Regions from separate parts of the Stenotrophomonas sp. YJH_SMC_69 genome, predicted to be linked through region 1. Evidence: predicted binding sites of a transcription regulator. Region 1 holds the regulator's gene; the other holds the start of a gene.

The links. The regulator HrcA, encoded in region 1, represses chaperone genes, less so after heat shock. The targets are predictions, from matches to a motif close to TTNGCACTCNNNNNNNNNGAGTGCNAA.
Region 2: a site for HrcA is predicted at 3,352-3,378, ahead of rpoH (RNA polymerase sigma factor RpoH). Genes of this name have one in related genera too.

What each region holds. Positions count from the first base shown of each region.
Region 1 covers NZ_JCAFTS010000005.1:321,248-329,714, forward strand. The annotation lists gene dnaK (molecular chaperone DnaK) at 1-1,363, opposite strand, end outside; gene grpE (nucleotide exchange factor GrpE) at 1,546-2,061, opposite strand; gene hrcA (heat-inducible transcriptional repressor HrcA) at 2,125-3,189, opposite strand; gene recN (DNA repair protein RecN) at 3,305-4,966, shown strand; gene AC5P8F_RS11555 (LysR family transcriptional regulator) at 5,077-5,994, opposite strand; gene AC5P8F_RS11560 (SGNH/GDSL hydrolase family protein) at 6,092-7,399, shown strand; gene fur (ferric iron uptake transcriptional regulator) at 7,463-7,879, opposite strand; gene AC5P8F_RS11570 (outer membrane protein assembly factor BamE) at 7,983-8,375, shown strand; gene AC5P8F_RS11575 (RnfH family protein) at 8,409-8,467, opposite strand, start outside.
Region 2 covers NZ_JCAFTS010000002.1:163,393-171,859, forward strand. The annotation lists gene ftsE (cell division ATP-binding protein FtsE) at 1-600, shown strand, start outside; gene ftsX (permease-like cell division protein FtsX) at 604-1,551, shown strand; gene AC5P8F_RS03855 (response regulator) at 1,559-2,401, shown strand; gene ung (uracil-DNA glycosylase) at 2,398-3,111, shown strand; gene rpoH (RNA polymerase sigma factor RpoH) at 3,390-4,265, shown strand; gene purD (phosphoribosylamine--glycine ligase) at 4,400-5,683, opposite strand; gene purH (bifunctional phosphoribosylaminoimidazolecarboxamide formyltransferase/IMP cyclohydrolase) at 5,745-7,328, opposite strand; gene AC5P8F_RS03880 (CDP-alcohol phosphatidyltransferase family protein) at 7,537-8,154, shown strand; gene AC5P8F_RS03885 (bifunctional alpha/beta hydrolase/class I SAM-dependent methyltransferase) at 8,189-8,467, shown strand, end outside.

The sequences.
Region 1 (8,467 bases):
ACTTGTTGAAGCGGGCCTGCTCGCGCTCACCCTGCAGCACGTGCACGGTCACGGCCGACTGGTTGTCCTCGGCGGTGGAGAACACCTGCGAGGCCTTGGTCGGGATGGTGGTGTTCTTCTCGATGATCTTGGTGAACACGCCGCCCATGGTTTCGATACCCAGCGACAGCGGGGTCACGTCCAGCAGCAGCACGTCCTTGACGTCGCCGCCCAGCACGCCGCCCTGGATCGCAGCGCCCAGTGCCACGGCTTCGTCCGGGTTGACGTCCTTGCGCGGTTCCTTGCCGAAGAATTCGGTCACCGCCTGCTGCACCTTCGGCATGCGGGTCTGGCCACCGACCAGGATCACTTCGCTGATGTCGCTCGAACGCAGGCCGGCATCGTTCAGGGCGACGCGGCACGGCTCGATCGACTTCTTGATCAGGTCTTCCACCAGTGCTTCCAGCTTGGCGCGGGTCAGCTTGATGTTCAGGTGCTTCGGACCCGAGGCGTCAGCGGTGACGTACGGCAGGTTCACTTCGGTCTGCTGGGCGCTGGACAGCTCGATCTTGGCGCGCTCGGCAGCGTCCTTCAGGCGCTGCAGGGCCAGCGGATCCTTGCGCAGGTCGATGCCCTGGTCCTTGTTGAATTCTTCAACCAGGTACTCGATGACGCGGTTGTCGAAGTCTTCGCCGCCCAGGAAGGTGTCGCCGTTGGTGGCCAGCACTTCGAACTGCTTCTCGCCGTCGACGTTGGCGATCTCGATCACCGAGACGTCGAAGGTGCCGCCGCCCAGGTCGTACACCACGATCTTGCGATCCTTGTTGTCGCCCTTGTCCAGGCCATAGGCCAGCGCGGCCGCGGTCGGCTCGTTGATGATGCGCTTGACGTCCAGGCCGGCGATGCGGCCGGCATCCTTGGTCGCCTGGCGCTGGCTGTCGTTGAAGTAGGCCGGCACGGTGATGACCGCTTCGGTGACCTTCTCACCGAGGAAGTCCTCGGCGGTCTTCTTCATCTTCTCCAGCACCTTGGCCGAGATTTCCTGCGGGGCCATCTTCTTGCCATCGCTGGTCGACACCCAGGCATCGCCGTTGTCATGGGCCAGGATGCTGTACGGGACGTGGGCGATGTCCTTCTGCACTTCGGCGTCGGTGAACTTGCGGCCGATCAGGCGCTTCACCGCGTAGAAGGTGTTCTTCGGGTTGGTGACGGCCTGGCGCTTGGCCGAGGCGCCCACCAGGACTTCGCCGTCCTTGGTGTAGGCGACGATCGACGGGGTGGTGCGATCGCCTTCCGAATTCTCGATGACGCGGGCCTTGCCGCCGTCCATGATCGCCACGCACGAGTTGGTGGTGCCGAGGTCGATACCAATGATCTTGCCCATGGGGGAGACTCCTGAGGATGCTTGTTGGGGTCAGTCCGGCCGTTCGGCCGGTGGATGAATACGATGTGGGGGAGGCTCGTGGAACATTCAAGCCATCTCCCGAACGCTGTGTTTCCGGTCGCCCGGCGCGTTCAGCGTCGGGCCGGGTGACGGGACATTCCCGCCTTCCGGCCCTGGAGGGGTCAGTCGGCGGCCACCACCACCAGCGCCGGCCGCAGCAGGCGCTCGTTGAGCAGGTAACCCTTCTGGAACACGGTCACCACGCTGCCCGGGGCGGCGTCTGGGGCCGGCACCTGGCTGATGGCCTGGTGGTGTTCCGGGTTGAACGGCTGGCCGATCGGGTCCAGCAGGACCAGCCCGTTGTCGGCGGCAACCTTCAGCAGCTGCTTGTAGGTCAGCTCCAGGCCCTCGCGCAGCGGATGCGGGTCATCGCCGGCCGCCTTCAAGCCGGCATCCAGGCTGTCGAACACCGGCAGCAGCTCGCCCAGCAGCTTCTCGTTGGCGAACTTGCGGGCCTGCTCGATGTCACGGGCAACGCGCTTGCGCTGGTTCTCGAGGTCGGCGCGCTCACGCAGCGCATCGGCCTTGATCTGCTCGACCTCGGCGCGCAGGCGCTCCACTTCGTCGTTGACGCCGGCGGCGGCGGCCGCATCGGCGGCAGTCTGCTGGGATTCGATATCTGGATGTTCGTGGTTCATGTCTGGGTCCCTGGCGGTCAGTCTCCGCCTCCACCCACCCTAGTGTGGGCGGGATGCTGCGTTTCAAGCGTCGGATGTTCCAGGAGTGCGCCCGGCTGGCGAAAACGCCGCGCCGAGTACATCGGCAGTAGCCTGGACCAGCGGGATCATCCGGTCGTAGGCCATCCGCTTGGGGCCGATCACGCCCAGCACGCCCAGCACCTGGCCATTGGCCGTGTAAGGGGCAGTGACCAGCGAGACGCCCTGCAGCGGCATCATCCCGGTCTCCTCGCCGATGAAGATGCGCACGCCGGGCGCCTGGATGGTCCGCTCCAGCAGCTGCAGGATCTCGCGCTTGCTGGAGAACAGCTCGAACAGCTCGCGCAGCCGCTCCAGGTCGGACAGGTCCTGCACCCCCATCAGACGGGTCTGCCCGGCCACCAGCATGTCGTCGGCCGCCGGCTGCAGGGCCTGCTCGGCCAGCTCGATGCTGTGCGCCAGCAGCTGCTCCAGCTCCGAACGGGCATCACGCAGTTCCAGCAGCAGGCGGGTGCGGATCTCGGCCATCGGCAGGCCGGCGAAATGCGCGTTGAGGTAGTTGGCGACCTGTTCCAGCTGGCCCGGCGCGAACTCCTGGCGGGTCTCGATGACCCGGTTCTGCACCTCGTTGTCGGCGAACACCAGGATCGCCAGCACCCGGCGCCCGTCCAGCGCCACGAAATCGATCTGGCGGAACGCGAACTGCTCGCGCCGCGGGGCGCTGACCACGCCGACGAAGTGGCTCATCGCCGACAGCAGCTCCGAGGCGCTGCCAAGCAGGGCCTGGGTGCTGCCGCCGCCGGCCAGTTCCTGGCGCAGCCGGGCCAGCTCGCCTTCGCCCGGCGGCTGCATCTGCAGCAGGCTGTCGACGAACACCCGGTAGCCATGTGCGGTCGGGACGCGCCCGGCCGAGGTGTGCGGCGAAGCCAGCAGCCCCAGGTCTTCCAGGTCACCCAGGATGTTGCGGATGGTGGCCGGACTGACCTCCAGCCCGGCCACGCGCGCCAGCGTCTGCGAGCCGACCGGCTCACCGTCCTGGATGTAACGCGCGATCAGCGTGCGCAGCAGATGGCGCGCACGCGGGGCAAGCTGGTCGGGAGAACCGTGCATGGAATCAACCTGTGAGACACGGACACTAGATAATGGCGGCGGATCACCTTGGCAAGTCATTGGACCTCCCGCGCCCGCGTGCTAGCGTTGCGCGGCTGCTGACACCCCCTTACCCATGCTCAGACATCTTTCGATCAAGGATTTCGCCGTCGTCCGCGCCACCGAACTGGAGTTCGGGCCAGGCATGACCGTGGTTTCAGGCGAGACCGGCGCCGGCAAGTCACTGATGGTCGACGCGCTGGGCTTCCTGTCCGGCCTGCGCGCCGACAGCGGCGTGGTCCGCCACGGCGCCGCGCGCGCCGAGCTGTCGGCCGAGTTCGCGCTGGACCAGCTGCAGGCCGCGCGCCAGTGGCTGGCCGACAACGAGCTGGACGACGAGGAGCAGTGCCAGCTGCGCCGCGTGATCCGTGCCGATGGCGGCTCGCGGGCCTGGATCAACGGCCGCCCGGTGACCCTGGCCCAGCTGGCCGACCTGGCCTCGCTGCTGGTGGAGATCCACGGCCAGCACGAACAGCAGGCCCTGCTGACGCGCCCGTCGCAGCTGGCCCTGCTGGACGCCTATGCCGGCAACGAGGACGAGCGCCGCCAGGTGCGCCGCGCCGCTGCGGCCTGGCAGGCGCTGGTCGATGAATCGCTGGCGCTGTCGCAGCAGGGCGACGTCAGTGACCGGATCGGCTTCCTGGAGCACCAGCTGCGCGAACTGGACCGCGAAGACCTGGAACCGGAGTCGATTGCCGCGCTGGGCGCCAGCCACCGCCGCCAGGCCCATGCCAGTGCCCTGCTGAGTGCCTGCCAGGCGGCCAGCAACCAGCTCAATGGCGACGACGGCAGTTCCGCGCTGGACCTGCTGCAGCAGGTGCGCCACGAGCTGTCGCGCCTGATCGAACACGACCCGCGCCTGGGCGAGGTCGACGGCCTGATCGAGAATGCCTCGATCCAGCTGCACGAAGCCCTGTCGCTGCTGGACCGCGTGCATGACGACCTCGACGCCGACCCGGAACAGTTCGAGGAGAACGAGCGTCGCCTCGGCCGCCTGCACGACCTGGCCCGCAAGCACCGTGTGCCGATGGACGAGCTGGGCGCGCAGCGCGAGCGCATGCACGCCGAAGTGGAACAGCTGCGTGGTGCTGACGAACGCCTGCAGCGCCTCGCCGGCGAGATCGACAAGGCCGCTGCGGCGTGGCGCGTGCAGGCCGGGCTGCTGACCGCCAGCCGCCGCGCCGCCGCTGCCGAGCTGTCGGCCACCACCACCGGCATCATCGCCGAGCTGGGCATGGGCGGCGGCCAGTTCCTGATCGAGCTGGAACCGCAGGACGCCGGCAAGCCCGACCCGCAGGGTGCCGAGCGCGTGGAATTCCTGGTGGCGGCCAATGCCGGGCAGCCACCGCGTGCCCTGCGCAAGGTGGCCTCGGGTGGCGAACTTTCGCGCATCTCGCTGGCCATCGAAGTGGCCGCGCTGGACCTGGATGCAGTGCCGACCATGGTGTTCGACGAAGTCGACTCCGGCATCGGTGGCGCGGTGGCGGACATCGTCGGCCAGAAGCTGCGCGCCCTTGGCGAGAAGCGCCAGGTGCTGTGCGTGACCCACCTGCCGCAGGTCGCCTCGAAGGGCCATGCCCATTACCGGGTCAGCAAGGCCCCGGTGGAAGGCATGACCCAGAGCGCAGTGGAAAAGCTGGACAGCAAGGCGCGCGAGGAAGAACTGGCGCGCATGCTCGGCGGCGTGGAAGTGAGCAAGGAAGCGCGCGCCGCCGCACGCAAGCTGCTGCAGGTGTAACGCCGGCCGAGCCGAGCATTGGCTCGGCTTCCGCACGGTAGTGCCGGCCGCTGGCCGGCACCCTGATGCGGGTGGATGAAGATCATGAGGTTGCCGGCCAGCGGCCGGCACTACCCCTGTGGCTGCGTCAGATCGACGTTCTCCACCAGGAAATCAAGAAACGCGCGCACCCGCAGCGGCAGGTAGCCGCCCTGCCCCAGGAACACCGCGTGCACCTCTTCCAGGTCACCGGGATTGGCGTCCTCCAGCACCGGCAGCAAGCGCCCGGCGGCAATGTCCTGCTGCACCTGGAATGCTGCCAGCCGCGCCATGCCCAGCCCACCCAGCACCAGCTGGCGCAGCGCATCGCCGTTGCTGGCGCGCGCGTTGCCACTGGGCAGCAGCATGCGTTCGCGCCCGTCCTGCAACAATGGCCAGCCCTGCATCGCGCGCGCATGGCCGATATCCAACCGGTTGTGCGACTGCAGCTCCTCGGCAGTGCGTGGCAGCCCGTGCCGCTGCGCGTAGGCCGGTGCAGCCACGATCATCATCCGCGTCGCACCCAGCCGCCGCGCCACCAGGCTGGAGCTCTTCAGTGGACCGGCCCGCACCGCCACGTCGGTGCGCTGCTCAAGCAGGTCGATCACCTCGTCATTGAGGGTCAGGTCCACGCCTACCTGCGGGTTGCGTTCGAGGAATGCCGGCAGCAGCGGCAGCAGGAAATGCTGGCCGAACGGCACGTTGGAGTTTACCCGCAGCCGTCCGCGCGGCTCGGCATGGGCACTGGCACAGCGCTCGGCCTCCTCCAGGTCGGCCAGCACGCGCAGGCCGCGCTCGTAGAACGCGCAGCCTTCCGGGGTCAGCTGCAGCTGGCGGGTGGAGCGTTGCAGCAGGCGCGTACCCAGCCGCTGCTCCAGCCGGGCCACCAGCTTGCTCACTGCTGACGGCGTCATGTCCAGGGTGCGTGCGGCGGCGGAGAAGCCACCGGTCTCGATCACCCGCACGAACACTTCCAGTTCGCCGGATCGGTTGATGTCGGGTCGCGCCATGGCGATGAATCCAGTTCACAGATGATTGTCCATACGCAGTCTAGTTCACAGATGACCCCGGAATCACCATGGCGTTCCCTCCCACCTGGATTGCCCGATGAACCGCTTGAGCCAGCTCACCGCCACCGCCCTGCTCGCCCTGTCCGGCGTCGCCAGTGCCGCATCCGCCCCGCACTGGGTCGCCAGCTGGCAGGCCAGCCCGCAACCGGTCTGGGACGCGGATTTCCTGTTCCCGACCCTGGTTCCGGCCACGCTGCAGGACCAGACCTTCCGCCAGACCGCGCGCATCAGCCTGGGCGGGTCCCGGCTGCGGGTGCGGCTGAGCAATGCCTACGGCACCCAGCCGCTGCGGATCGGGGCGGCCAGCGTGGCCGCGGGCGCGGGCGCCACCCCGCAACCGCTCAGCTTCGACGGCCAGCCTGGGGTGTTGATCGGTGCCGGTCAGGAACGGCTGAGCGATCCGCTGGCGGTGGCCACGGAAGACCACCAGGCGCTGCAGGTCAGCGTCTTCGTGCCGGGGCCGACGCCGGTGCAGGCATTCCATTGGGACGGCCGCCAGACCAGCTGGATCGCCGGCGGCAATCAGGCCCGGGCGCGCGACCTGCAGGGTGCCAGTTCCACTACCGCACGCCTGTTCCTCACCGGGATTGAGGTCGAGGCCGCCGCCAGTGCGCGTAGCGTGGTGGTGATTGGCGACTCGATCACCGACGGCGCCACCGCCAGCCTCGACCAGGACCAGCGCTGGACCGACCATCTGGCCGCGCGTCTGGCACCGCGCGGCGTCGCGGTGGTCAACGCGGGCATTTCCGGCAATCGGCTGCTGAGCGACGGCATGGGCGAGTCGGTTCTGGCCCGCCTGCGGCGTGACGCACTGGATCAGCCCGGCGTCGCCAGCGTCATCGTGCTGATCGGCATCAACGACATCAGCTGGCCCGGTACTGCCTTCGCCCGCGCGCAGCCCCGGCCCAGCCTGCCCGAGCTGCAGGCCGGCTATCGTGCCCTGGCCGAACAGGCCCACCGGCGGGGTCTACGCATATTCGGCGCCACCCTGATGCCGTTCGCGGGCGCCCTGCCCGGCACGCCGCTGGACGACTACTACCACCCGGACAAGGAGGCCCTGCGCCAACAGCTCAATGCATGGCTGCGCAGCAACAGCCCGTTCGACGCGGTGATCGACCTGGACGCGGCGCTACGCGACCCGGCCGATCCGTCACGGATGGCCGCCGCCTACGACTCCGGCGACCACCTCCACCCGGGGGATGCCGGCAACCGGGCGATGGCCGAGGCGGTGGACCTGGAGATCCTGCTCGGTTGCAAGGGGTCAGAGCCCTTTGCTGGCGCAAAGGGATCCGACCCCGCAGAGCGCCCGGGGCCGGCCCCCTTTCCTGGAGGGAAAGGGCCCTGACCCCGGCAACGAAAAACCCCGGGCAAGCCCGGGGTTTCGTCGCTAGCGGCTGGCCGGAACGGCCTACTTGCGCTTCTTGCGCACGTAGAGCACCAGCGAGTGTTCTTCCAGCTCATAGCCGTGATCGGCCGCGATCTTGCGCTGCAGCTCCTCGATCTCATGGCTTTCGAATTCGATGATCTTGCCGCTGTCCACGTCGACCATATGGTCGTGGTGGCCACCACGGTCCAGCTCGTAAACGGCCTGGCCACCCTCGAAATTGTGCTTGAGCACGAGGCCGGCGGCCTCGAACTGGGTCAGCACCCGGTAGACCGTCGCCAGGCCGATCTCGTCGCCATGCTCGAGCAGCTGGCGGTAGATGTCCTCGGCGGTCATGTGGTGCTGGTGGTGCTGGGCATTGCGCTGTTCGAGCAGCGCCAGGATCCGCATCCGCGGATGGGTCACCTTCAGGCCGACTTTACGCAGGTCGTGGGTTTCCATAGGTCTCCGTTCATTGGCGATTTAGCGCCAGCTGCCTCGGATTGGGTCGCGGTGGCACGCCGGGAGTGTATCATCGGTTTGATTTCCCCAACCGCCAGTCCCGATGCGCAATCTCCTGTTGGTCGCCGCCGTCGCCCTGTCCACCACCGGGTGCGGCATCATCTACAAGCAACCCATCTATCAGGGCAACCTGATCCGGGAAGATGCCGTGGCCAAGCTGCAGGTCGGGCAGAGCAAGCAGCAGGTCACCGCGCTGCTGGGCACCCCGTCCATCCCCGACCCGTTCCACGCCCAGCGCTGGGACTACACCTCCAGCCAGCGCGTGAACCGCCTCGGCCGCACCGAAGTGAAGAACTTCGTGGTGTTCTTCGAGAATGACGCCGTTACCCGCTGGGAAGGCGACTACTTCCCGGGCAACGACAAGGCCCTGGCCCAGCAGACGGTGCGCCAGTTCGGCCGCAACCTGCCGAAGGACAAGAAGAAGAAGGGCCGCTGAGGCCTGCCCGTCCGCAGGGACGGGTTGCCGGGATCAACCGCCGAGCGCGCGACGCCGGCGGTTGTCCTTGGGGTCGGCCAGCAGCGGGCGCA
Region 2 (8,467 bases), on a different contig from region 1:
GGCGAGATGCTGTTCGTCACCGGCCATTCCGGTGCGGGCAAGAGCACCCTGCTCAAGTTGATCCACCTCGACGAGCGGCCCAGCCGCGGCGCGGTGGTGTTCGACGAGCGCAACCTGCTGAAGGTGCGCGGCGGCGACGTGCCCCGCCACCGACGCGCGGTGGGCGCGGTCTACCAGGACCACCGGCTGCTGATGGACCGCTCGATCGCCGAGAACGTGGCGCTGCCGCTGATCCTGCGCGGCACCCGCCGTGGCGACATCAGCAAGCGCGTGCGCTCGGTGCTGGAGCGGATGGGCCTGGGCCATCGCGAGAAGGCGCTGCCCTCGCAGCTGTCGGCCGGCGAGCAGCAGCGCGTGGGCATCGCCCGCGCCATCGTCGGCGAGCCCAAGCTGCTGGTGGCCGATGAGCCGACCGGCAACCTCGACCCGACCCTGGCGGCGGAGATCATGGCCCTGTTCGCCGAGCTGCCCTCGCGCGGCACCAGCGTGCTGGTGGTCAGCCACGACCTGCCGCTGCTGCGCCGCATGCGCAAGCGCGTGCTGATCCTCGACCATGGCCGGCTGGTGGATGACATCTCGCCGCAGGACCTGGCGGAGTAACCGATGGCGAAGAACGAAAACAGCGAAGCCGCCGCCCCCTCGCGCGTGGGCGTCTGGTTCCAGCACCACGTGCACAGCGTGGTGTTCAGCCTGGGCCGCGCCTGCCGCAAGCCATGGGCGACCCTGCTGACGGTGATGGTCATGGCGCTGGCGCTGGCGCTGCCGCTGGGCCTGTCGATCGCGCTGGACAACCTCAAGCAGTTCGCCGGCAGCGTGCAGCAGTCGCGCGACATCAACGTGTTCCTGAAGGGCAACGTCGATGCACCCGGCGCGCTGCGCCTGGCCGGCCAGCTGCGCGACCGCGACGACGTGGCCGAAGTGAACGTGCGCACGCCCGAGCAGGGCCTGCAGGAACTGCGCGATGCCGGCCTGGGTGAGGCGATCGACGCACTCAACGACAATCCGCTGCCTTCGCTGCTGGTGATCACTCCCGGCCAGGGCAAGGACGACGCACGCCTGGCGCGCGCGCTGGAAAGCCTGCCCGAGGCCGATCTGGTGCAGCACGATGCGCTGTGGCGCCAGCGCCTGGATGCCTGGCTTGCCTTCGGTGCGCGGCTGGTGCAGGTGCTGTCGGTCCTGCTCGGCGCAGGTGCCGCGCTGGTGGTCGGCAACACGGTGCGCCTGGACATCCAGGCCCGCCGCGAAGAGATCGGCGTGCTGCAGCTTCTCGGCGCCAGCGATGGCTTCATCCGCCGCCCGTTCCTGTACCTGGGCGCGTGGTACGGCCTGGGCGCCGGCGCGGTGGCGCTGGCCCTGATCGGCGCTGCGGGTGCCGCCCTGCGCATGCCGCTGGCCGAACTCTCGCGCAGCTACGGCAGCCCGTTCGTACTGCACGGCCTGGACCTGCTGCACGGCGGCCTGGTCCTGCTCGGCACGCTGCTGCTGGGTTGGCTGGGCGCCTGGCTGGTCACCGGCCACTTCCTCCGCCAGACCCGCCCGACCGACACCTGAGACCGGCATGCAACCGCAAGCGCTGAAACACCTTGAAGGGCCCGCGACGCGGGTGATGGTGGTCGATGGCTCGAAGCTGGTGCGCAAGCTGATCGCCGACGTCCTGCAGCGTGACCTGCCGGGCGTGGAGGTGATCGGCTGCGACAGCATCGAGGACGCACAGCAGGCGCTGGCACAGGGGCCGGTGGACCTGGTGACGACCTCGCTGACCCTGCGCGATGGCGACGGCCTGGCGCTGGCGCGGATGGTGCGCGAAGCGGCCGGCCAGGCCTATGTGCCGGTGATCGTGGTCTCCGGCGATGCCCAGCAGCACCTGGAGCAGCGCCGCTTCACCGAGTACGTCACCGACTATTTCGACAAATCGCTCGGCCATGAAGCACTGGCGACCTTCATCCGCGGCTACGTGCAGCCGCAGACCATCCCCGGTGCCACCATCCTCTATATCGAGGACAGCCGCGTGGTGGCCGAGGCCACCAAGCGCATGCTGGAACGCCAGCAGTTGAACGTGCTGCACGTGGTCAGCGCCGAAGAAGCGTTCACCCTGCTCACCGCCGAGTCGCTGGGCCGCAGTCGCCACCGCATCGACCTGGTGCTGACCGACGTCACCCTGAAGGGCGAACTGAGCGGTCGCGACGTGGTGCAGCGCGTGCGCGTGGATTTCGGCTACGGCAAGCGCCGCCTGCCGGTGCTGGTGATGACCGGCGATGGCAACCCGCACAACCAGACCGGGCTGCTGCAGTCCGGTGCCAACGACCTGGTGCTCAAGCCGATCGAAGAACGGCTGCTGGTCACCAAGGTGCTGTTCCAGCTGAGGCTGGCCCGATTGAACGATGGACCTCTGTTGCGATGATGGATGAAGTAGCCGACACCCCGACGATCCAGCTGGAACCGAGCTGGAAGCAGCATGTCGGCGATTATCTGTTGCAGCCGCAGATGCGCGAGCTGTCCAGCTTCCTGCGCCAGCGCAAGGCCAGTGGCGCGGCGGTGTTCCCGCCCGGCCCGCAGATCTTCGCCGCGTTCGACGCCACGCCGTTCGAGCAGGTGAAGGTGGTGATCCTCGGGCAGGACCCGTACCACGGTCGCGGCCAGGCACATGGCCTGAGTTTCTCGGTGCCGCCGGGCGTGCCGGTGCCGCCGTCGCTGCTGAACATCTACAAGGAGATCGAGAGCGATCTCGGTATCCCGCGTCCGGACCACGGCTGCCTGATTCCGTGGGCGCAGCGTGGCGTGCTGCTGCTCAATGCGGTACTGACGGTGGAAGAGGGCAAGGCCGGTGCGCACCAGGGTCGTGGCTGGGAAGGCTTCACCGACCACGTGGTGGATGTGCTCAACCGCGAGCGCGAAGGGCTGGTGTTCATGCTCTGGGGCGCCTATGCGCAGCAGAAGGGCAAGGTGATCGACACCCGCCGCCATCGCGTGCTGAAGTCGCCGCATCCGTCGCCGCTTTCGGCCCATCGGGGCTTCCTCGGCTGTCGTCATTTCTCGATGGCCAACGAGTACCTGCAGCGCCGCGGCCAGGCCCCGATCGACTGGTCGCTGCCGCCGCGCTCGGCACTCTGAGGGCCGGCGGGCCGCTGGGCCTGAACAGCGGGCAACGTTCCCGGGCCTGAATGGGCCTTCAGAACGGCCCGTTCAGCTCCGCTTGACCGGAATCGGCCGCTTTACGGCAGGTAATTGCTTGAATTCCAAGGGATTGTGAATCCCAAAAAGCATGCTCGCCACTGTCATCAAATCGCGCTACGGTAGGGCTCTGTTTGGGACCAGTGTTGCATCAATGGGATGCTGGAACTTTTTCCTCCTTTAGCAGTCCAAATCCCGGACTGCTAAGATGGGTGCCTATGAGCCAGAACACCTCTACTGCCCTTGTGGCAAACAATCTCCCGATTCCCAGTGCGCTCGGTTCGCTGGACGCCTACATCGGTGCCGTGCACCAGATCCCGGTGCTGTCGGTCGATGACGAACAGGACCTGGCCCGTCGCTTCCGCGACGGCAACGATCTGGACGCTGCCCGCGAGCTGGTGCATTCGCACCTGCGCTTCGTGGTGCACGTGGCCCGCGGCTACAACGGCTACGGCCTTGCCCTGGGCGACCTGATCCAGGAAGGCAACATCGGCCTGATGAAGGCGGTCAAGCGCTTCGACCCGGACATGGGCGTGCGCCTGGTTTCCTTCGCGGTGCACTGGATCCGTGCCGAGATGCACGAGTTCATCCTGAAGAACTGGCGCATCGTGAAGGTCGCCACCACCAAGGCGCAGCGCAAGCTGTTCTTCAACCTGCGCAAGTCGAAGACGCGCCTGGGCTGGATGAACGCGGCGGAAGTGAGCGCGGTGGCCAAGGACCTGAACGTGTCCGAGCGCGAGGTCATGGAAATGGAGTCGCGCCTGTCGGGTCGCGATATCGGGTTCGATGCGCCGACCGACGAGGACAACGAACACGCACCGCCGTCGCCGGCTGCGTTCCTGGTCGCCGATGACGAAGACCCGTCGATGGCCTACGAGCGCGAGGACAGCGAAGACAACCAGATGCAGCTGCTGCGCGAAGGCCTGGCGGAACTGGATGCGCGTTCGCGTGACATCATCCGCCGCCGCTGGCTGGATGCCGACAGCAAGGTGACGCTGCAGGAGCTGGCCGACGAGTACGGCGTGTCGGCCGAGCGCATCCGCCAGGTTGAAGCGAACGCGCTGAAGAAGATGAAGGCGCTGTTCACCGCGTAAGGCGGGACGGTGTTGAAGCAATGAAAAGGCCCGGCATTGCCGGGCCTTTTCTTTTCGGTGGCGTTCTCATCCATGCATGGCGTGGATCTACCAATGTCAGTAGAGCCACGCCCTGCGTGGCTGCGGCGCGGTCGTCACTCTTCGCGTGCGATCGCGCGCCAGCCAATGTCGTTGCGGTGGAACGCGTTGGCCCAGCTCACCTTGGCCACGCCGGCGTAGGCATTGGCCTGCGCGTCGCGCACGCTGTCGCCCAGTGCGGCCACGCACAGCACGCGACCGCCCGCACTGACCACGTGGCCCTGAGCATCCAATGCCGTACCGGCATGGAACACCTTGGCACTGGCCGGCACGTCGTCCAGGCCGGAAATCACGTCACCGGTGATCGGCGCTTCCGGGTACGGCCTGGCCGCCAGCACCACGCCCAGCGACGGGCGCGCGTCCCACTGCGCTTCGACCTCATCCAGGCGGCCATCGATGGCCGCTTCCACCAGCTCGACCAGGTCCGACTGCAGGCGCAGCATCACTGGCTGGGTTTCCGGGTCGCCAAAGCGCACGTTGAATTCGATCACCTTCGGTGCGCCGCTGGCATCGATCATCAGGCCGGCGTAGAGGAAACCGGTGAAGGGAATGCCGTCGGCAATCATGCCCTGCACGGTGGGGTTCACCACCTCGCGCATCACCCGTGCATGCACCTCCGGCGTCACCACCGGGGCCGGCGAATAGGCGCCCATGCCGCCGGTATTCGGGCCGGTGTCGCCGTCGCCGACGCGCTTGTGGTCCTGCGAGGTGGCCATCGGCAGCGCATGCACGCCGTCCACCATCGAAATGAAGCTGGCTTCCTCACCGTCGAGGAATTCCTCGATGACCACGCGCGCACCGGCATCGCCAAACGCGTTGCCGGACAGCATGTCACGCACCGCGTCCTCGGCCTCGGTCAGGCTCATCGCCACGATCACGCCCTTGCCGGCGGCCAGGCCATCGGCCTTGACCACGATCGGTGCGCCCTTCTCGCGCACATATGCCAGCGCGGCGTCCACGTCGCTGTGCACGGCGTAGTACGCGGTGGGGATGTTGTGGCGCGCCAGGAAGTCCTTGGCGTAGGCCTTGCTGCCTTCCAGCTGCGCGGCGGCGGCGGTCGGCCCGAAGATGCGCAGGCCGGCGGCGCGGAAGCGGTCGACCACGCCGGCCACCAGCGGTACTTCCGGGCCGACCACGGTCAGCGCTACGCCCTCGGCCTGGGCCAGCGCCAGCAGGCCGTCGATATCGGTGACCTTGACTGCCACGTTGCGGCACGTGTCTTCGCTGGCGGTACCGGCGTTGCCGGGCGCCACGATCACTTCGGTGACACGGGAGGACTGGGCCAGCTTCCATGCCAGGGCGTGTTCGCGGCCGCCAGAGCCGATGACGAGGATCTTCATGGGACAGGGTTCTCGGGTACGGAAGAGAAAAGCCGGGCAGGGCCCGGCTTGGTGATGCGGATCAGTGGCGGAAGTGGCGCACGCCGGTGAACACCATGGCCAGGCCATGTTCGTCGGCGGCGGCGATCACTTCGGCATCGCGCATCGAACCGCCCGGCTGGATGACCGCCTTGATGCCGGCGGCTGCAGCGGCATCGATGCCATCGCGGAACGGGAAGAAGGCGTCGGAGGCCATCACCGAGCCCTCGACCACCAGGTTCGCATCGGCGGCCTTGATGCCGGCGATGCGGGCCGAGTACACGCGGCTCATCTGGCCGGCACCGACACCGATGGTGCGGTTGTCCTTGGCATAGACGATCGCGTTGGACTTCACGAACTTGGCCACGTTCCAGGCGAACAGCAGATCGGTGAACTGCTTGTCGGTCGGCGCCAGCCTGCTGACCACCTTCAGTTCGTCGCGGGTCATGCCGCGGTTGTCCGAGGACTGCAGCAGCAGGCCCGAGCCGACGCGCTTGCTGTCGAAGTTGTTCAGCCCGTCGCCGTGCGGGATGCGCAGTACGCGCACGTTGGCCTTCTTCTGCGCGTACTCCAGCGCGGCCGGCTCGTAGTCCGGGGCGATCAGCACTTCGACGAACTGGCGGTCGAGGATCACCTTGGCGGTGGCGGCATCCAGCGGCTTGTTGAAGGCGATGATGCCGCCGAAGGCGCTGGTCGGGTCGGTGGCGTAGGCCAGCTCGTAGGCATCGCCGTTGCCGGCGCCGACGGCCACGCCGCACGGGTTGGCGTGCTTGACGATGACGCAGGCCGGCGCATCGAACTGGCGCACGCATTCCCACGCCGCATCGGCGTCGGCCAGGTTGTTGTAGCTCAGCTCCTTGCCCTGCAGCTGCTGGAAGGTGGCCAGCGTGCCCGGCACCGGGTACAGGTCGCGGTAGAACGCGCCGCTCTGGTGCGGGTTCTCGCCATAGCGCAGGTCCATCACCTTCACGAAGGTGGAGTTCATCTGCGCCGGGTACTCGGCACGGGCCGGCACGGCGGCGTCAGTGGCGGTGACCGCCGACAGGTAGTTGCTGATCGCCGCATCGTACTGGGCGACGCGGTTGAACGCGGCCACCGAGAATGCGAAGCGGGTGGCCGCCGTCAGCTGGCCGTTGTTGGCCTCCAGCGAGGCCAGCAGCTCGGCGTACTGCGACGGATCGGTGGCCACCGCCACGCGGGCGAAGTTCTTGGCCGCCGAGCGCAGCATGGCCGGGCCGCCGATGTCGATGTTCTCGACCGCGTCGGCCAGGGTGCAGTCGGCCTGGGCGGTGACCGATTCGAACGGGTACAGGTTCAGCACCAGCAGGTCGATGGCACCGATACCGTGCTCGGCCATCACTGCGTCATCCAGGCCGGAGCGGCCCAGCAGGCCGCCGTGCACCATCGGGTGCAGGGTCTTGACCCGGCCGTCCATCATTTCCGGGAAGCCGGTGACCTCGGCCACGTCCTTCACGGCCAGGCCCGCATCGCGGATCGCCTTGGCGGTGCCGCCGGTGGACAACAGCTCCACGCCGCGTGCCGCCAGCGCAGTGGCCAGCTCGACCAGGCCGGTCTTGTCGGAAACGGAGAGGAGGGCCCGGCGGACGGGCAACAGATCAGCAGTCATGGGACAGAATCGGCAGCGGAGCGGGGCCGATATTGTAGGCGGTGGGGGCCGGTGGCGGGCGCCGGCGGGGAAAATCGACCCGCACCCACGGCCTGTGGCCGCCTTCAGCACAGCCTGGCCGGGGACGGTCCGCAAGCAATTCGATGGGGCGCGCTGCTCCAATCGGGTAGGCTGTGCCGGAACTGCCAAGGATCAGCGGGTTCGGATCGTGTCGATCTATGCATTGAAAGGACGTTTTCAGGACCTGTTGCGTCCGGCCGTACGCGGTCTGTACCGCATGGGGATCACCGCCAATGCGGTGACCGTGACCGCGGCCGTGGTCTCGCTGCTGGTCGCTGCCGCCGTCTGGTGCTGCGCGCCGGCCCAGCCCCTGCTGTACCTGCTGCTGCCGCTGTGGATGCTGCTGCGCATGGCGCTCAACGCCGTGGACGGCATGTTGGCCCGCGAGTTCGGCCAGCAGTCGCGGCTGGGCGCCTATCTGAACGAGCTGTGCGATGTGATCGCCGATGCGGCGCTGTACCTGAGCCTGCTCAGCGTGCCGGGCGTGCGCCCGGAAGTGCTGTGGCTGCTGGCCTGGACGGCGGCGCTGAGCGAGTACGCCGGGGTGCTGGGGCTGATGGTCGGTGCCAGCCGCCGCTATGACGGCCCGATGGGCAAGAGTGACCGCGCCTTCGTCGTCGGCGTGCTGGGTCTGCTGCTGGCGTCTGAGTGGGTTGGCGCGATGACGGTCACTGGCGTGGCTGCGGCCATGGCGGTGCTGTGCATGCTGACCATGATCAACCGCGTCCGTCGCGGACTGCGGGAAACGGCGGTTTCGTCGAATTAATCAAGCAGATACAAAAAGACAATCAGGAGATTGCATGCGTCAGGCGCAGGAACGGGAATTCCACAGCTTCGACCAGGTACCGCTGTTCTACCGGTACTGGGCGGGCACCACCGCCACCCCGGCCACCCGGGCCATCGTGCTGCTGCACCGCGGCCACGAGCACTCCGGGCGCGTCACCCACCTGGTCGATGAGCTGGACCTGCCAGACACCGCCTTCTTCGCCTGGGATGCGCGCGGCAATGGCCGTTCGCCGGGTGCGCGTGGCGATGCACCGGGCTTCCCGGCGCTGGTGCGCGACCTGGACAGCTTCATC